3 regions of the Nonomuraea sp. NPDC026600 genome follow, and region 1 is predicted to be linked to each of the others. Evidence: riboswitches for the same ligand, from Rfam matches in the RefSeq annotation. Region 1 holds a riboswitch; each other region holds the start of a gene.
The links. A riboswitch is a leader RNA that binds a small molecule or an ion and turns the genes downstream of it on or off. The one in region 1 is predicted to bind cobalamin.
Positions count from the first base shown of each region.

Region 2: linked by a shared signal. The riboswitch ahead of AB0F17_RS45415 ((2Fe-2S)-binding protein) and the one ahead of cobN (cobaltochelatase subunit CobN) in region 1 are both predicted to bind cobalamin.
Region 3: linked by a shared signal. The riboswitch ahead of AB0F17_RS06415 (ABC transporter substrate-binding protein) and the one ahead of cobN (cobaltochelatase subunit CobN) in region 1 are both predicted to bind cobalamin.

Region 1 is NZ_JBEZYD010000002.1:298,101-303,795, reverse strand. Features, by position in the region: gene cobN (cobaltochelatase subunit CobN) at 1-2,106, opposite strand, end outside; cobalamin riboswitch at 2,137-2,344, opposite strand; gene cobG (precorrin-3B synthase) at 2,358-3,545, shown strand; gene AB0F17_RS05055 (precorrin-8X methylmutase) at 3,542-4,162, shown strand; gene AB0F17_RS05050 (precorrin-2 C(20)-methyltransferase) at 4,168-5,646, shown strand; gene AB0F17_RS05045 (cobalt-precorrin-6A reductase) at 5,637-5,695, opposite strand, start outside.
Region 2 is NZ_JBEZYD010000029.1:20,640-26,334, forward strand. Features, by position in the region: gene AB0F17_RS45400 (GAF domain-containing SpoIIE family protein phosphatase) at 1-465, opposite strand, end outside; gene AB0F17_RS45405 (DUF4352 domain-containing protein) at 1,144-1,905, opposite strand; gene AB0F17_RS45410 (hypothetical protein) at 2,014-2,292, shown strand; gene AB0F17_RS45415 ((2Fe-2S)-binding protein) at 2,326-3,171, opposite strand; cobalamin riboswitch at 3,211-3,407, opposite strand; gene AB0F17_RS45420 (cobalamin-binding protein) at 3,422-4,333, opposite strand; gene AB0F17_RS45425 (ATP-binding cassette domain-containing protein) at 4,510-5,673, opposite strand.
Region 3 is NZ_JBEZYD010000002.1:648,900-654,594, forward strand. Features, by position in the region: gene AB0F17_RS06400 (cytochrome P450) at 1-568, shown strand, start outside; gene AB0F17_RS06405 (SDR family oxidoreductase) at 565-1,386, shown strand; gene AB0F17_RS06410 (Gfo/Idh/MocA family oxidoreductase) at 1,417-2,277, shown strand; cobalamin riboswitch at 2,285-2,405, shown strand; gene AB0F17_RS06415 (ABC transporter substrate-binding protein) at 2,477-3,433, shown strand; gene AB0F17_RS06420 (iron ABC transporter permease) at 3,448-4,446, shown strand; gene AB0F17_RS06425 (ABC transporter ATP-binding protein) at 4,443-5,258, shown strand; gene AB0F17_RS06430 (adenosylcobinamide amidohydrolase) at 5,269-5,695, shown strand, end outside.

The sequences.
Region 1 (5,695 bases):
CTCGGCCAGGCCGAGCGCCTCGCGCAACCCCGGCAGGGTCTCCCGGCCCGCCCACATCTGCCTGGCCCGCAGCATCGCGAGCACCAGGTCCACCCGGACCTGCCCCTCGGGCGCCTGGCCGAGCACGTGCAGGCCGTCACGGATCTGCGCGTCCTTCACCTCGCAGAGCCAGCCGTCCACATGCAGGATGAAGTCGTCGAACTCGGTGTCGTGCGGCCGGTCGGCCAACCCCAGATCGTGGTCCAGCCGGGCGGCCTGGATGAGCGTCCAGATCTGCGCCCTGATCGCGGGCAGCTTGGCCGGGTCCATCGCCGCGATCGAGGCGTGTTCGTCGAGGAGCTGTTCCAGCCGGGCGATGTCGCCGTACGTCTCGGCACGGGCCATCGGCGGCACCATGTGGTCCACCAGCACCGCGTGCGCCCGCCGCTTGGCCTGCGTACCCTCGCCCGGGTCGTTCACCAGGAACGGGTAGACCAGCGGCAGATCGCCCAGCGCCGCGTCCGTGGCGCACGAGGCGGACATGCCGGCCGACTTGCCCGGCAGCCACTCCAGGTTGCCGTGCTTGCCCACGTGCACCATCGCGTGCGCGCCGAACTCCTTCGACAGCCAGCGGTAGGCGGCCAGGTAGTGGTGGCTCGGCGGCAGATCGGGGTCGTGGTAGATGGCGATCGGGTTCTCGCCGAATCCGCGCGGCGGTTGCACCATCACCACCACGTTGCCCGCCCGCAGCGCGGCCAGCACGATGTCGCCCTCGTGCACGAACAGCGCGCCCGGCGGCGGGCCCCAATGGCGTTCCATGTCCGCGCGCAGGTCGCCGGGGAGCGTGGCGTACCACTGCCCGTAAGACTCCGCGGAGATGCGCACGGGGTTGCCCGCGAGATGCTCCTCGGTCAGCCAGTCCTGGTCCTGGCCGCCCGCGGCGATCAGCGCGTGGATCAGCGCGTCACCGTCCTGCTCGGCCACGCCGGGAAAGCCGTCGCCCAGGTCGTAGCCGGCCTCGGCGAGTCTGGCGAGCAGCCTCACCGTGCTGGCGGGGGTGTCCAGGCCGACCGCGTTGCCGACTCTGGAGTGCTTGGTCGGGTAGGCCGACAGCATCACGACCAGGTGACGCTCGGCGGGCGGGGTGTGCCTGAGCAGGCCGTGCCGTACGGCGAGACCGGCGACCCGGGCGGCCCGCTCGGCGTCGGCGACGTAGACCGTCAGCCCGTCCTCGTCGATCTCCTTGAACGAGAACGGCACCGTGATGATCCGGCCGTCGAACTCGGGGATCGCCACCTGGGAGGCGGCGTCGAGCGGGGAGAGACCGTCGTCGTTCTCCGCCCACGCCTGCCTGCTGGTCGTCAGGCAGAGCCCCTGCAGGATCGGCACGTCCAGCTCGGCCAGCGCGCCCACGTCCCACGCCTCGTCGTCGCCGCCGGCGCCCGCGGTGGCCGGGCGGGAGCCGCCCGCGGCCAGTACGGTCACCACCAGCGCGTCGGCGGTGCGCAGGATGTCGAGCAGGCCGGCCTCCGCGGTGCGGAGGGAGGAGCAGAAGACAGGCAGCGCCCGACCGCCCGCGTCCTCGACGGCCTGGCACAGGGTCTCGACGAACGCGGTGTTGCCCGCCACATGATGCGCCCGGTAGTAGAGCACGCCGATCACCGGCCCGCTCTCCCCCCGCGCGACGCGCTCCAGGCGGCCCCAGGTGGGCGTGGGCTCGGGCCGGGCGAACCCGCGGCCGGTCAGCAGAACGGTGTCGGACAGGAAGGCGTGCATCTCGGTGAGGTTGGCGGGCCCACCGTGCGCCAGGTACGCGTGCGCCTCCGCGCAGACGCCGCCGCTGACCGTGGACAGCTCCATCAGCTCGGCGTCGGGGGCCTGCTCGCCGCCGAGCACCACCACCGGGCGTGGTCCGGCCAGCAGGTGGTCAAGCCCTTCGGCCCAGGCCCGGCGCCCGCCCAGCAGTCGTACCACGACCAGGTCGACGCCCTCCAGCAGGGCGGGCAGGTCATCGGCCGCCAGCCTGGCGGGGTTGCCCAGGCGGTAGGCGGCACCGCCGGCACGAGCGCTCAGCAGGTCGGTGTCGGAAGTCGAGAGCAGCAGGACGGTATGGCTGTCGCCGAGCACGGCGCAATCCTCCCTCGGGGTCCTCGCCCCGGTCGTGGGTGTCACGACGGCAGGAGTCTCCTGGCTCCCGGATCAGCGCTCACCCCGGCCTTCCCATCCGTTGCCGGACAGTGGCCTTCGTGGGGTTCGCTCCCCGGTCACAGTGGCGGGACCGCGCCGGTTTCGCACCGGCTTCCTCCCATTGCTATCGCCTCCCGATCAGACCACGGCAGGGGCAACCACCGCAAGAAACTGGCGTTACCATCCTCTTCGTGTCCATAGCCGACTTTTCCGGACGTGTGCGCCCCGACGCCTGTCCGGGGGCGCTACAGGTGCACGAGGCCGCCGACGGCCCGCTCGCCCGGGTCCGCCTGCCCGGCGGCGCGGTGTCGGCCGCCCAGCTTCGCGAGCTGGCCGCCTGCGCCACCGACCTGGGCTCAGGGGTGATCGAGCTGACCTCCCGGGCGAACGTCCAGGTGCGCGGCCTGCGTTCGGCCACCGCCTTCGCCGAGCGGATCGCCGCCGCCGGGTTGCTGCCGTCGGCCGCGCACGAGCGGGTGCGCAACATCGTCGCCTCACCCCTGAGCGGACGCGGACCGGCGGGCCTGCTCGACACGCAGCCGCTGGTGGAGGCGCTGGACCGGGCGCTGTGCGCATGTCCCCGTCTGGCCGGGCTGCCGGGTCGGTTCCTGTTCGCGCTGGACGACGGGAGCGGCGACGTGGTGGGGCTCGGCGCGGATGTCACGTTCGCGGCCTGCGCGGGGGGCACCGCCCGGCTGCTGCTGGCGGGCAGCGACGCCGGACTCTCCGTACGTGGGGAGACGGCGGTGTCCTACATGATCGCCGCAGCCGAGGCGTTCCTCGACGAACGGGAGACCACCCCTGCGCGCGATGACGAGGCCCAGCGTGACCGCACCGCGTGGCGGATCGGGGAGTTGGCGGACGGCGCCGCCAGAATCGCCGCCCGGCTGGGCGGCGTCGCAATCGACGGCCCGCCATCCGCCCAGGAGGCACGGCGCGCGGGGCTCGCCGAGCAGCGGGACGGCCACGTGACGCTGGAGGCGGTGGTCCCGCTCGGCCGGTTGACCGCCGTCCAGGCCCGCGCAATCGCCACCGCCGAGCCCGGCGTCGCCGTGCGGCTGACGCCGTGGCGGACCGTGGTGTTCCTCGACCTGTCCCGCGCCGACGCCGGCCGCGTGGCGCGGCTGCTCGACGTGGCCGGGCTGGTGACCGATCCGGCGTCCCCCTGGGTGGGCGTGACCGCGTGCACCGGCCGCCCCGGCTGCGCCAAATCGCTGGCCGATGTGCGGGAAGACGCGCGGCGCTGGGTGGCGGGCCGCGATGGTCCCATGGCCGTGCCCGTGCACTGGGCCGGCTGCGAGCGGCGCTGTGGGCTGCCCCGAGGGCCGGTCGTTCAGATGGTCGCCACAGCCGACGGATACCAGGAAAGGCAGCAGTGACCGACTACATCCGAGACGGCGCCGAGATCTACCGACGGTCGTTCGCCACCATCCGCGCCGAGACGGACCTCACCGGGATCCCGCCCGAGGTGGCCCAGGTGGTGGTGCGGATGATCCACGCCTGCGGCATGACCGACCTGGTGAACGACGTGGACTGGTCACCGTCGGCCGTCACGCGGGCCCGTGCGGCGCTGCGCCACGGTGCTCCGGTGCTCTGCGACGCCATGATGGTCGCCTCCGGCGTGACCAGGCGCAGGCTGCCCGCGGGCAACGAGGTGCTGTGCACCCTCGGCGCTCCGGGCGTGGCCGAGCTGGCCGAACGGCTCGGCACCACCCGCAGCGCCGCGGCGCTCGAACTCTGGCGTGACCGGCTCGACGGCGCCGTGGTGGCCATCGGCAACGCGCCGACGGCCCTGTTCCGGCTGCTCGAACTGGTCGCGGAAGGAGCGGGCACACCCGCGGCGGTGCTCGGCATCCCTGTGGGTTTCATCGGCGCGGCCGAGTCCAAGCGGGCGCTGGCCGACAGCGGCCTCGAATACCTGGTGGTGCACGGCCGTCGCGGCGGCAGTGCGATGACGGCGGCGGCGGTCAACGCCATCGCGAGCGAAGCGGAGTGATCACGATGACCGGACGGCTGTACGGGGTGGGCCTCGGTCCCGGCGACCCGGAACTGGTCACGGTGAAGACGGCCAGGCTGATCGGCGAGGCCGAGGTGATCGCTTATCACGCCGCCAGGCACGGCCGCAGCATCGCCCGCTCCATCGCGCTGCCGTACATGAGGGAAGGGCAGATCGAGGAACTGCTGCTCTACCCGCTGACCACGGAGACCACCGACCATCCGGGCGGATACCAGGGCGCGCTCGACGACTTCTACGCCGACTGCGCCGCCAGGCTGGCCACGCATCTGGACGCGGGCAGGACCGTGGTCGTGCTGGCCGAGGGCGACCCGCTGTTCTACGGCTCCTACATGCACCTGCACAAGCGGCTCGCCCACCGCTACCCGACCGAGGTGGTGCCCGGCGTCACTTCGGTCAGCGCGGCTTCCGCCGTGCTGGGCCGCCCGCTGGTGGAACGCGACGAGGTGCTCACCGTGCTGCCCGGCACGCTGCCCGCCGAGGCGCTGGCCGAGCGGTTGCGCGCCACCGACTCGGCCGCGGTGCTCAAGCTGGGCAGGACGTTCGGGAAGGTACGCGACGCGCTGGCCGAGGCCGGGCGGCTGGACGACGCCTGGTACGTCGAGCGCGCCACCATGGGGGCCGAGCGAGTGGCGCCGCTCAAGGACGTGGACCCCAGTGACGTGCCGTACTTCTCGCTGGCCCTGCTCACCAGCCCGGCCGAACGGACCTTCGTCCCCACGCCCGCGCCGGCCGAGGTCGCCGGCGAGGTCACCGTGGTGGGGCTCGGCCCCGCCGGACGGCCGTGGTTGACGCCGGAAGCGCAGGAGGCACTGGCGGCGGCCACCGACCTGGTCGGGTACGGCCCGTACGTGGACCGGGTGGCGCCCAACCCGCGCCAGCGCCGCCACCGCACCGACAACCGGGTCGAGGCCGAGCGGGCCAGGCACGCGCTGGATCTGGCGCGCGAAGGGGCGCGGGTGGCGGTGGTCTCCTCCGGCGATCCCGGCGTGTTCGCGATGGCCAGCGCCGTGCTGGAGGCGGCGGCGGACTTCCCCGACGTGCCCGTACGCGTGGTGCCCGGGCTGACCGCCGCGCAGGCCGTGGCGAGCCGGGTGGGCGCGCCGCTGGGCCACGACTACTGCGTGCTGTCGCTGTCGGACCTGCTCAAGCCGTGGGAGGTGGTGGCCGAGCGGCTGGCCGCCGCGGCCCGGGCCGATCTGGTGCTGGCGCTGTACAACCCGGCCTCGCGCAGCCGTACCTGGCAGCTCGCCGCCGCCCGTGACGTGCTGCTGGAGCACCGCGACGCGGCCACCCCCGTGGTGGTCGGCCGCGACGTCGGCGGCGCGCACGAGAGCGTCACCGTCACCACGCTCGGCGAACTGGATCCCGCGCGCGTGGACATGCGCTGCCTGCTGATCGTCGGCTCCTCGACCACCCGCGTGACGAAGAGCGGAACCGTCTACACCCCGCGCCGCTACCCGTGAACCCACTCCACGGCCGCCGCCACGGTGTCCACCAGCCGGACACCCTCGG
Region 2 (5,695 bases), on a different contig from region 1:
GGACGCCTTCGCAGCCAGCAACTCCGCGGCCGGCGCCGTGATGAGGGTGATGCGCGCGTGCGTGTCCAGGTGACAGTAGCCCTCGGGCAGGCAGTTGAGACACGCCAGCGCGGTCAGTCCGGCGTACGGCCACGGCCGGTGAGCCTGGATTGGGTCCAAGATCCGGGGCAAGGGCTTGGGGATGATCGGCCGGCCCCGCTCACTCGCCCGGCGAAGCAGGTCGCCCATTCTGGCGCAGGTGTCGTCGATGACGTCGAGCTGACACCGGGTGAGCCCGGACTCGCCTCCCGTAGGCCATCCCAGGACGAACCCGCCCCAGATGGCACCACCGGAGCAGACCGGAGAGGCGGCCATCGCGAAGTGGTACGGCAGCGACAGTGCCGCCGCCGGGAACTCGCGGGCCAGGTCCACCCGATCGCTGAGCCAGGTCAGCCGCCGCTCACGCACCGAGACCGCAACGGGCACGCGATCATTCGTCCTGATCCTGGACCAGGTTCGGGCGATAGCGGCAGGAAGCCCTATCGTCGTCTCCATCTGCAGGAGCTGACGGCTTGCGTCCAGGACATACACGATGCCGAAATGGGCCCCGGCGCTGAACACGGCTTCAATCAGCAGATCGTCCAGGCGAGACGACTCCACCACCGCGCCCTGAATCGAGTCGCTACCCTGCGGTCCTGCCACAGCGCCCCCGGTTGCCGTACCAGAAGTCTGACAAGCGTTCGATCCAGTTCATGCGGCCCAAAGTACGTGCATAGGTCCATTGAGGGCCTAAAGCATACGTTTTGTTTTGGTTGGTGTTGAGAAATGTGTTTGTGAGAAGTTCCGGGGCAAGAGGCTGCCGCCCAGTCTCGGCCTCGTGGGTGAGCCTCGAATCGTGGAGCTGGTTCAACAATCATCTGCCGGACCGCGCACGGTCTTCCAGGTCACTGTCCGGACGTGACCGGGGTAGCATCTGGAAGCCGTTGCCGCCCGGTTGAAGCAGCGGATGGGGGATGCCCGTGTACGAGGCGGCTGTCCTGTCTGTCGCGCTGGACGACGTTCAAGCCGAACGCGACGAGCTCGCCGCCGAGAACAAGCGGCTGCGCGGCGTTCCGGAGCCGGGGGCCTAACCGTCGTATCGCGGCGGGAACTGCGGCTGTTGCATCAGTTGAGTGTCCATTCGCCCTTTTGATCAGCGAAACCGCTGTTCAGCGCGAACTGGAATTTGACCAGCTTCGCCGACTCCGGCACCTCGAACACGATCATGCCCTTGCGAGAATCATCCGCGTTGATCGTCGCGCTGCCGCCGAACGCCTGGCCTTCCCGCACCTCATAGATGGTCGACCGGTACTGCTGGCCCTCGCCGTCGATCAGCATGGCCCCGTTTCCCGGAGCGTCGCTGTACACAGCCTGGCCAACGTTGGCGAGCGTTACCTGAACGGCGACGAACTTGTTGCCGCTCTTCGGCTTCAGGAAGTCCTGTGCCGGCGAGGCGGGGTTCACCAGCTGGTTCACCGTCACGGTCATTTTCAGCCCGGGATCCGTTCCCTGCAGAGTGATCGAGCCGCCGACCGCCGCCGTCGACGGCTCCTTCTTCGCCGCCTCCGCCGTCGCCTCTTCCGTCGGCTGCTTCGACGCTGGCTCGCGGGACGGCAAGACCATGTTCGGCGAGTCGGCCTCAGTGACTACAACATCCCGGCCGGTGTCCCCAAGTACCACGACCAAAGCGGCGCAGCCTCCCAACAGCATCAGGGGAAGGCCAACGGCCAACAGCACGATCAGGCCCACGTTTCGGCGCGGTGGAGGCGGCGGGCTGGTGGGCGGCTGGTAACCGTACCCGTACTGCGGTGGAGGCCCGCCATAGCCATAGGGCTGTTGCGGCCCTGACTGGCCGTACGGATCCTGAGGCTGCTGCGGATAGCCCATTGGCGCGACTCCAGGGAGAGATGGGGACCTGTGAGACGCCCAAGCATCCTCTGGGTTGACCCCTCACGCCTGTCCGGATCTGGACACCCGTAGCAAGGGAGAACCTCTTTGACCGGGAACCTCACGCTCGACGTGTTCGTGGCCGCAGGGATCGTCGCCGCTGGGCTTGGCCTGCTCGCCGTACTCGGTCGCGGCGGTCGCTGGTTGTGGCAGTTCTTCCAGCGCCTGGACAACTTCTCGACAACCTGCGAGGCACGCCTGCCCAGCCCGGGGTGGCGGCGCGCCCCGGCCTCATGGAGCGACTTAAAGCTGGAAGACGGGCTGATCACGGTGGCGCATGAGGTGGCCACCAACGACGGCAGCTCCCTCAAGGACAGCGCGAGCTAGTTCGCGACTACCTAGGCTGGTCATCGTGTTCGTTCAGGTCTCTCCGGATCCCCGTACGGCCCGCTCCCACTGTTCGCGGCGGGTTTTGTCGGGGATGAGGGCGCAGTCGCCGCACTTGCCGCCGCTGGGTAGGCGGTAGTAGAGGCAACAGCTGCGCCGGACGAAGAACGGGTGGCCGGGCGTCGGCTCGGCCAGCTCACCAGTGCCGCGCAGCAATCCGATCTCCAGGAGGTCGCGGCCGAGGCCCACAGCTGCGGCGGCCAGGCCGGGGCTCTGCTGGGCCAAGGTATGGACGGTGCCCGCCAGGGCGGAGACGGCGTTGCCCCACAACAGGCCGGGCGCCAGTTTGACGATGCCGGTGATCGTCGCGGCCAGCGGTTCAAGCTGCTCGCTGACGACCTTGCGATGGAGCAGCGCGGCGACCTTGTCCGGAGCGCGTACATGCCAGCCCGTCAGGCGGTCGGCGCGCAGCGGCAGCGGACCACTGGGAATGGGGCGCCAGCGGAGATTCTCAGGCAGGACGTCGAGCAGCAGGCTGTTCCCGACGACCATACCGAGGGGCGGGGACCACAGGTGGGCGGCCAGACCCTGGAACAGGATGGAGGCGGCGATTCTACGCTCACGGGTGCCGAGCTGGTCCGCCACCTCGTCGATCTTCGCTGCCAGGACGTGAGAGCCGGTGAGCAGGTCCGGAAGCTGGTGCCAGTCGGAGTCATCCGAGCCCGGAAGGAGGAGCTCGAAGTAGCCGCCGATGGCGGTGATGTCGGCGACAGCAGCCGCGAGCGTGCGCTCGTCCGCGGGCTGCAGGCCGGACGGCTCCACCATCTTGGCGGCGGCTGACCCGGCGAACACGGCCACCTCTGGCAGGGGGCGCGGCATGGCGGTCACCGTCCTCTCTTGGGGAGATCCGCCCCAATGTCTTCGAGGAGGCGACCGCGTGAGTCTCCTGGCTCTCGGGTCGACGCTCACCCCGGCCTTCCCACCCGTGGGCAGTGGCCTTTCGCCGGGGATCACTCACCGATCACAGTGGCGGGACCGCGCCGGAATCACACCGGCTTCCTCGTTCCGCGCTCGCCAACGCTGACCATGCTCGCACACCACCCATCAACGACAAAGCGCGCGCCATCCATCAGACCCGATGCGCTTCCCCAGCTTTGACGGGAGCGCCGGCGTGCACACCGTGGAGCACCTGGGCAAGGACCTCCACCCCTCGTACCACGCGCGGCCCGGGCCTGTTGAAGTACGCCGGACCGTCCAGCACCCACACCTGGCCCGCGCGGACCGCCGGTAGGTCGGCCCAGCCCGGGTGCCGAGTCAGCAGGCGCCACTCCGCTCGCGTTCGCTCGGGAGGAAAGCCGCAGGGCATCAGCAGGATCACCTCGGGTTGGGAGGCCCGCACCCTCTCCCAGTCGATGGCGGTGGTGTGTTCGCCCGCTTCGGCCAGCAGCGGCTCACCGCCCGCTGCCCGGATCTGCTCGGGGACCCAGTGGCCGGCGGGCCAGAGCGGATCCAGCCACTCGATCGCCGCCACCCGTGGCCTCGGCCGGTCCGCGACCGTGGACCGCACTGCCGCGAGCTTGTCTTCCAGCTCGGCGACCCGCTGGGACGCCGCGTGCGCCACTCCAAGCGCCTTGCCGAGGTGTTCGATGGAGCGCAGCACCTCAGGAAGCGTGCGCGGTTCGAGACTGATCACCCGTGGGCCGGAGTCGAGCAGCCGCACCGCCCGCGACACCCCCGTGTAGGAGACCGCGCACACCTCACACAGGTCCTGCGTCAGCACCACATCGGGGGCCAGGTCCGCCAGGCGTTCGACGTCGAGCGTGTACAGCGACGAACCCTGGTGGGCGGCACCGCCCACCGCATCGGAGATCTCCCTGCTGCTCATCCGATCCGCGGCGAACTCGGCCGCCGTGACCACCGGCACCGCCTCCACCACCGCGGGCGGCCAGTCGCACTCATGCGTCCGTCCGACCAGGTCACCACCCAGCCCGAGCACCGCCACGATGTCGGTGGCGGCGGGCAACAACGACACGATGCGCATATCGCGACCCTAGCCGCGCTCCACGCTCGCCTCGCCTGACTCCTGCTCGACGCGCCTGGCTCGGATCCAGGGAACGCTCCGCCCCAGAGTCGAAGTCAGCCGGGCGAGCATCCAGCCCTCCCGACGGCGGTCGGCCAGCGATGTCCGCCTCGCCGTCGTGGTAGTCCTGGCGATCGTCAATGCCCGGCCAGTTGGGTGGCGAGTAGCCGGGTGTAGGCGCCCGGGTGGCCGAGGAGTTCGGCGTGGGTGCCGGTTTCGGCGATGTGGCCGTCGTCGAGGACGACGATGTGGTCGGCGGTGCGGATGGTGGACAGACGGTGGGCGATGACCAGGGTGGTGCGGTCGCGCCGTGCTGCGGACATGGCGGCGGCGACCTCCTGCTCGCTTTCTGCGTCGAGGTTGGAAACGGCCTCGTCCATGATGAGGATGGGGGCGTCCTTGAGCAGGGTGCGGGCGATGGCGATGCGCTGGCGCTGGCCGCCGGACAGGCGGGCGCCGAGTTCGCCGGGCAGGGTGTCGTAGCTGTCGGGCAGGCCGGTGATGAACTCGTGGGCGTGGGCGGCGCGGGCGGCGGCCTCGACCTCCTCGTGGGTGGCGTCGGGGCGGCCGAGGCGGATGTTGTCGCGTAGCGGGATGTTGAACAGGTAGACGTCCTGGGGGATGAGGGTGATCATCCGGCGTAGGTCTTCTTGGGGGAAGTCGCGGATGTCGTGGCCGCCGATGGTGATCGTGCCTGCGGTGACGTCCCACAGGCGCATCAGGAGGTTGGCGCAGGTGGATTTGCCGGCGCCGGAGTGGCCGACCAGGGCGATGGACTGGCCTGGGGCGATGTCGAAGGTGGCGCCGGTGATCGCTTCGGGGAGGTCGGGGCCGTAGCGGAAGCGGACGTCGTCGAAGCGTACGCGCGGCTCGATGGGGCCCGGGGGTGGCGCCTGCACGCGGTCTGTGACGGGCGCTGGGGTGTTGAGGATGGTCATGATGCGGTCGCCGGCGGCGATGACGAGGTTGAGGTCGCGGGCGACGTCGGTGACGGCGGTGACTGGGGCGAAGGTGGTCGCGGCAAGGACCACGGCGACCGGGAAGTACGCCGGTTCGCGATCGGCCAGGAGCGGAACATTGTCTTGGCGGGTGAGTATCCCGCGCTCTTCCAGGGCTTGCAGCAGGTCGGTCAGGTCCTCGTCCATCGGAACGGAGCCGGTCAGGGCTTCGGGAAGGCGCCGCATCAGCGTGTCGGGAGCCAGGATGCGGGTCACGCGTCCGTCGGGCTCGTGGCAGCGCCAGGTGCCGTTGGCGCCAGGGTAGAGCTGGTATCCGGGGGCGATGCGGAGCGGGCTGGTCATCCGGCAGGCCTCCGGAGGTGCG
Region 3 (5,695 bases), 350 kb from region 1:
GCCGCGCGACGACTTCACCTCGCTCATGACCTCGCTGATCGGCTCCGAGCTCAGCCACCGCGAGGTGGTGGAGCTGATCTCCACGATCCTGCTCGGCGGCAACGACACCGTGCCGAACCAGCTCGCCAACAGCGTCCTGCGCCTGCTGCGCGAGGACGCCTGGCCGGTCCCGCCGCCGCTGATCCAGAACGCGGTCGAGGAGTGCATGCGCATCGACGGCGCGGCTCTCGGATCGTTCCGGTACGCCACAACGGATATTTCGCTACATGACGTGATAATTCCGGAAAAGTCGTTGGTGCTGCTCTCCATCGACTCCGCCGCCCACGACGAGAGCGTCTTCCCCGACCCGGAGCGGTTCGTCATCGACCGGCCCAACGCCGACGCCCACATGGTGTTCGGCTACGGCATCCACTTCTGCGTGGGCGCCGCGCTCGGCCGGCTGCAACTCCGCACCGCGCTCGACGTGCTCGGCCGCCGCCTGCCCGACCTCAGGCTCGCGGACGAGCCCATCGTCTACCGCAAGTCGATCGTGGGACGGGGACTGACGGCCCTGCGGGTGACGTGGTGAGTGCCGCGCCGGGCCGGTTCGACGGGCAGGTCGCCCTGGTGACGGGCGCGGGTTCGGGCATCGGCGCGGCGTGCGCGTCGCGCCTGGCCGCCGAGGGCGCCTGCGTGGGCGTTCTGGACGTGCACGCGGCCGGCGCCAAGTCGGTCGCCACCGCCATCCGCGCCAGGGGCGGCACGGCCACGGCGCTCACCTGCGACGTGTCGGACGAGAAGCAGGTGGCCGGGGCGGTCGTCGACCTGATCGCCTCGTTCGGCCGCCTGGACGTCGTCCACTCCAACGCGGCCGCGCTCGGCCCCGGCACCTACGGCCGCGACCAGGACCTCGAAGACCTCGACGTGGCCGTCTGGGACCGCACGATGGCGGTGAACCTGCGGGGTGCCCTGCTCATGGTCAAGCACGCGGCCCCCGCGATGTCCGACGGCGGCGCCTTCGTCCTCACCTCGTCGGTCTCGGGCCTGCTGGGCGACGTGGCGCACGTCGCCTACGGCACCTCCAAGGCGGCGCTGACCGGGTTCATCCGCTACGTGGCCACCAAGTACGGCTCGCGCGGCATCCGCTGCAACGCCGTCGCCCCCGCCCTGGTCCTGACCGACGCGGCCGCGCAGGCCCTCGGCCGGGACCGGCTGGCCGACAAGGCGGCCGAGCGCCTGCTGCCCTGGGCCTGCACCCCGGAGGACGTGGCCGACCTCGTCGCCTTCCTCGCCTCGGGCGAGTCGCGGTGCATCACGGGACAGACCATCGTCATCGACTCCGGAACCCTCGCCCATCGCCCCGAGCACGCCCTGCGCCAATGGCGCGACGCCGCTGAATCACTCTAGGGTGCTTGAAGCGGATCAAAAGGGGGCGGAATGGAGCCGGTGTCGGTCGGGTTGATCGGAGCGGGGCCGTGGGCGGAGCGCGCGCACGCGCCGATGCTGGTCAAGAGCCCGTATCTCCGTTTTGCCGGGGTATGGGCGCGCCGTCCGGAGGCCGCCGCCGGGCTGGGGGCGCCGGTGTTCGAGCGGGTCGAGGAGCTGTTCGACGCGTGCGAGGCCGTGGCGTTCTGCGTGCCGCCGGCCGTACAGGCCGAACTGGGGGTGCGCGCGGCGCGGGCCGGGAAGGCGCTGTTGCTGGAGAAGCCGCTCGCCGACTCGCTGGAGAACGCGCGGCGCCTCGCGGACGCCGTGCGCGAGGCCGGAGTGGCCTCGCAACTGGTCCTCACCATGCGCTATACCTCGCAGGTCAGGGCGTTCCTGGCACGCTGCGCCGGCATCGAGGCGTTCGGCGGCCACGCCGCGAACATCTCCAACGTCCTGCTGGGCGGCCACCCCTTCGGCACCCCGTGGCGGCTCGAACGCGGCGCGCTCCTGGACGTCGGGCCGCACGTGATCGACCTGCTCGACGCCGCGCTCGGCCCGGTGACCGGCGTCCGCGCGCACGGGAACTCGCTCGGCTGGACCGGCCTGCTGCTCGACCACGAGGGCGGCGCGGTCAGCGAGGCGTCGCTGTGCATGGCCGCCGCCGGCGACCTGCCGCCGTCGAGCATCGCGGTGTACGGCAGAACGGGCAACGCGGTGCTGCTGCCCGGTGACGACGATCCGTTCGTGACCATCGCCGAGGAGTTCGCGCGGACCGTACGCGAGGGAGGCGGGCACCCGCTGGACGCGGCCCACGGGCTCCGGCTGCAGCGGATCATCGCCGAGGCGGAGACTCAGTTGGGGACCCCTTGACTTAGCGTCCAACTGGAGCATTGATAGCGTCTGTCCGACGCGCAGAGTTGCAGCGAAGTCCGGTGCGAGTCCGGCGCTGTCCCGCAACTGTCATAGCCAGGTCGCCTGCCTCCGCGCTGACGTCATCAACCCTCGTGGAAAAGGGTGATCCGTCGCTCTCAGCGGGTCTCTCGGTTCCGACAGTGTGAAAGGACTTCTCGTGAGGCCCGTACGCACGGCCTTCGCGGGCGCGCTGCTGGGAACGCTCGTTCTGACCGGATGCGGCCAGAACAGCACTACCACCACCCCGTCACCCGCGAGCTCAGCCACCTCCGCCGGCTCGACGAGCTCCACCGCCTACCCCGTGACGGTCGAGGCGGCCAACGGCAAGGTCGCCATCGCCAAGAAGCCGGAGCGGATCGTCTCGCTCTCCGCCAGCCACACCGAGACGCTCTTCGCCATCGGCGCGGGCCCCCAGGTCATCGCGGTGGACGACCAGTCCAACTACCCGGCCGGCGTCCCCAAGACCGACCTGTCCGGCTTCAAGCCGAACGTCGAGGCCATCGTCGCCCAGAAGCCCGACCTGGTCATCGTCTCCAACGACATCGACAAGATCGTCGCCGAGCTGGGCAAGCTGAACGTGCCGGTCCTCCTGGAACCGGCCGCCACCAAGCTCGACGAGGCCTACGACGAGATCACCGACCTCGGCGCCGCCACCGGCAACACCGACAAGGCCGGACAAGTCGTGACAGACATGAAGGCGGCCCTGGACAAGCTCGCGGCGAACGCCCCAAAGGACAAGAAGCTCACCTACTACCACGAACTCGACCAGACCCCCTACGCGGCGACGTCGAGCACGTTCATCGGGCAGATCTACGGCATGTTCGGCCTCACCAACATCGCCGACAAGGCGCCGGACCCGGCGGGCGGCTATCCCAAGCTGTCGGCGGAGTTCGTCGCCCAGGCCGACCCCGACCTGATCTTCCTGGCGGACGTGAAGTGCTGCCAGCAGAGCAAGGACACGCTGGCCAAGCGGCCCGGCTGGAAGGGACTGTCGGCCGTCAAGGGCGACCAGGTGATCCAGCTCGACGACGACATCGCCTCGCGCTGGGGCCCGCGCGTCGTCGACCTGGCCCAGACCATCAGTGACGCGGTCGGCAAGGCGGCCACCCGCTAGTGAGGTCCAGCCCGATGTGGACGGCGGGTGCGCTGGGCGTGCTCGCGGTCTCCATGGTCGCCGGGCTGCTCGGCGGGGCCGCCGACATCTCGCCGTGGCAGGTGGTGCTCCAGGCGGTCGACTGGCTGCCGTACGTGCACGTGGACTCGGGGCTGGCGCCCGTGGAGCAGGGGCTGCTGTTCGAGCTGCGGCTGCCCAGGGTGCTGGTGGCGGCCGTGGTCGGCGGGCTGCTGGCCATCGCGGGGGCCGGTTACCAGGGGGTGTTCCGCAACCCGCTGGCCGACCCCTACCTGCTCGGCGCCGCCGCCGGAGCCGGGCTGACCACCACCGTGGTCATCGTGCTGGTGCCGACCCCCGTGGTCGGCATCCCAGTGGCCGCCTTCGTGGGGGCCGTTGGTGGGGTGTTCCTGGCGTACGTGCTCGGGAACACCGCCGGGCGCGCGGGCGGCACCGCCACGCTGGTGCTCGCCGGGGTGGCCGTCACCTCGTTCCTCACCGCGATCCAGACGTTCATCCAGCAGTTCAAGGTCGAGGAACTGCAGCGCATCTACTCCTGGATCCTGGGCGACGTGGGCGGCGGGTGGGACCAGTTCTGGCTGGTGCTGCCGTACGCCGTCGTCTCTTCGGTGCTGCTGCTCGCGCACGGGCGGATGCTCGACGTGCTGTCGGTGGGGGACGAGGAGGCCAGCAGCCTGGGCGTGCGGGCCGGTCGGGTACGGCTGGCGGTCCTGCTGGCCGCGTCCCTGGCCACTGCGGCGGCCGTGGCGGTGAGCGGTCTCATCGGGTTCGTCGGCATTGTCATCCCGCACGTGGTCCGGCGGCTGGCGGGCGGCTCGTACCGGATCGTGCTGCCGCTGTCGCTGATCGGCGGCGCCGCCTTCCTCGTGCTCGCCGACCTGATCGCGCGCACCGTCATCGCCCCCGCCGAGCTGCCCATCGGGGTGGTCACCATGTTCGTCGGCGCGCCGTTCTTCGTGGCCATCCTGCGCATGACCCGGCAGACCGCCACATGACCGGCACCACTGAGCCGGCAGCGGCCCGGCCTGCTCGGATGATCGAGACCAGCGCTCTCTCGGTGCGGCTCGGCGAGCGGGAGGTGCTCACCGACGTCGATCTCGCGGTACGGCGCGGCGAATGGCTGGCGATCATCGGCCCGAACGGCGCCGGAAAGTCCACCCTGCTCAAGGCCGTCATGGGCGTCGTCGCCCACCGGGGCGACGTCACGGTCGGCGGCCGGGCCGCGAGCACCCTCAGGCCGAGGGACAGGGCCAGGCTGGTCGCCTACGCGCCCCAGACGCCCTCACTGCCGCCCGACATGACCGTGTACGACTACGCCCTGCTCGGCCGCACCCCGTACATCCCCTACCTCGGCAGGGAGAGCCGCCACGACCGGGAGGTCACCGGGTCCGTGCTCGAACGGCTCGACCTCGCCGAGTTCGCCGAGCGCCGGCTGGGGGAGCTGTCCGGCGGCGAACGGCAGCGCGTGGTCCTGGCCAGAGCGCTGGCCCAGCAGGCGCCCGCGCTCCTGCTCGACGAGCCCACGACCGCGCTCGACCTCGGCCACCAGCAGCAGGTGCTGGAGCTGGTCGACCGGCTCAGGCTCGCCGACGAGCTGACCGTGGTGACGACGCTGCACGACCTGACCCTCGCCGGCCAGTACGCCGACAGGCTCCTGCTGCTCGCCGGCGGCCGGGCCGTCGCCGCCGGGCAGCCGGGACAGGTGCTCACGGAGGCGCTGGTCGGCACGCACTTCGACGCCCGGGTGGAGATCTCACTCGGTCCCGGCGGGCGGCCCGTCGTGCACCTGGTCAGGGGGATCTCGTGAAGGGAGTCTGGTGAAGCTGGCGTATCGGGTCGAGGACGGGGTGCGGCTCGGGTCGCTGCTGTGGGAGTTCGGGCCGGGGTGGCGGATGGTCTCCTCGGCGCTGCTGGGCGGGGGGATCGGGGCGCGTACGTGGGTGCTGAACGCGCAGGTCGTGGCGGGCTACTCGCGGATGGACCCGGTCGATCACCTTCGCGAGCTCGGGCCTGACGGCCTCGGGGTGGGGATGATGACGGCGGCCTCGGTGGAGCGGTACGCGCGGGCGGTGGACGGGGAGGTGGAGGTCGTGGCCACGGTCGGGTTACGCGTCCCCACCTGGGCCGCCGCCCCCGAAGGCGCCACCGACCCCGAACTGGCCCCGATGCTCGCCGAGCCGGCCGCCGCCGACCCCGGGCCGACTCCGATGCCCATCGAGACGGCCGCCACCAGGCCGCCCGTGG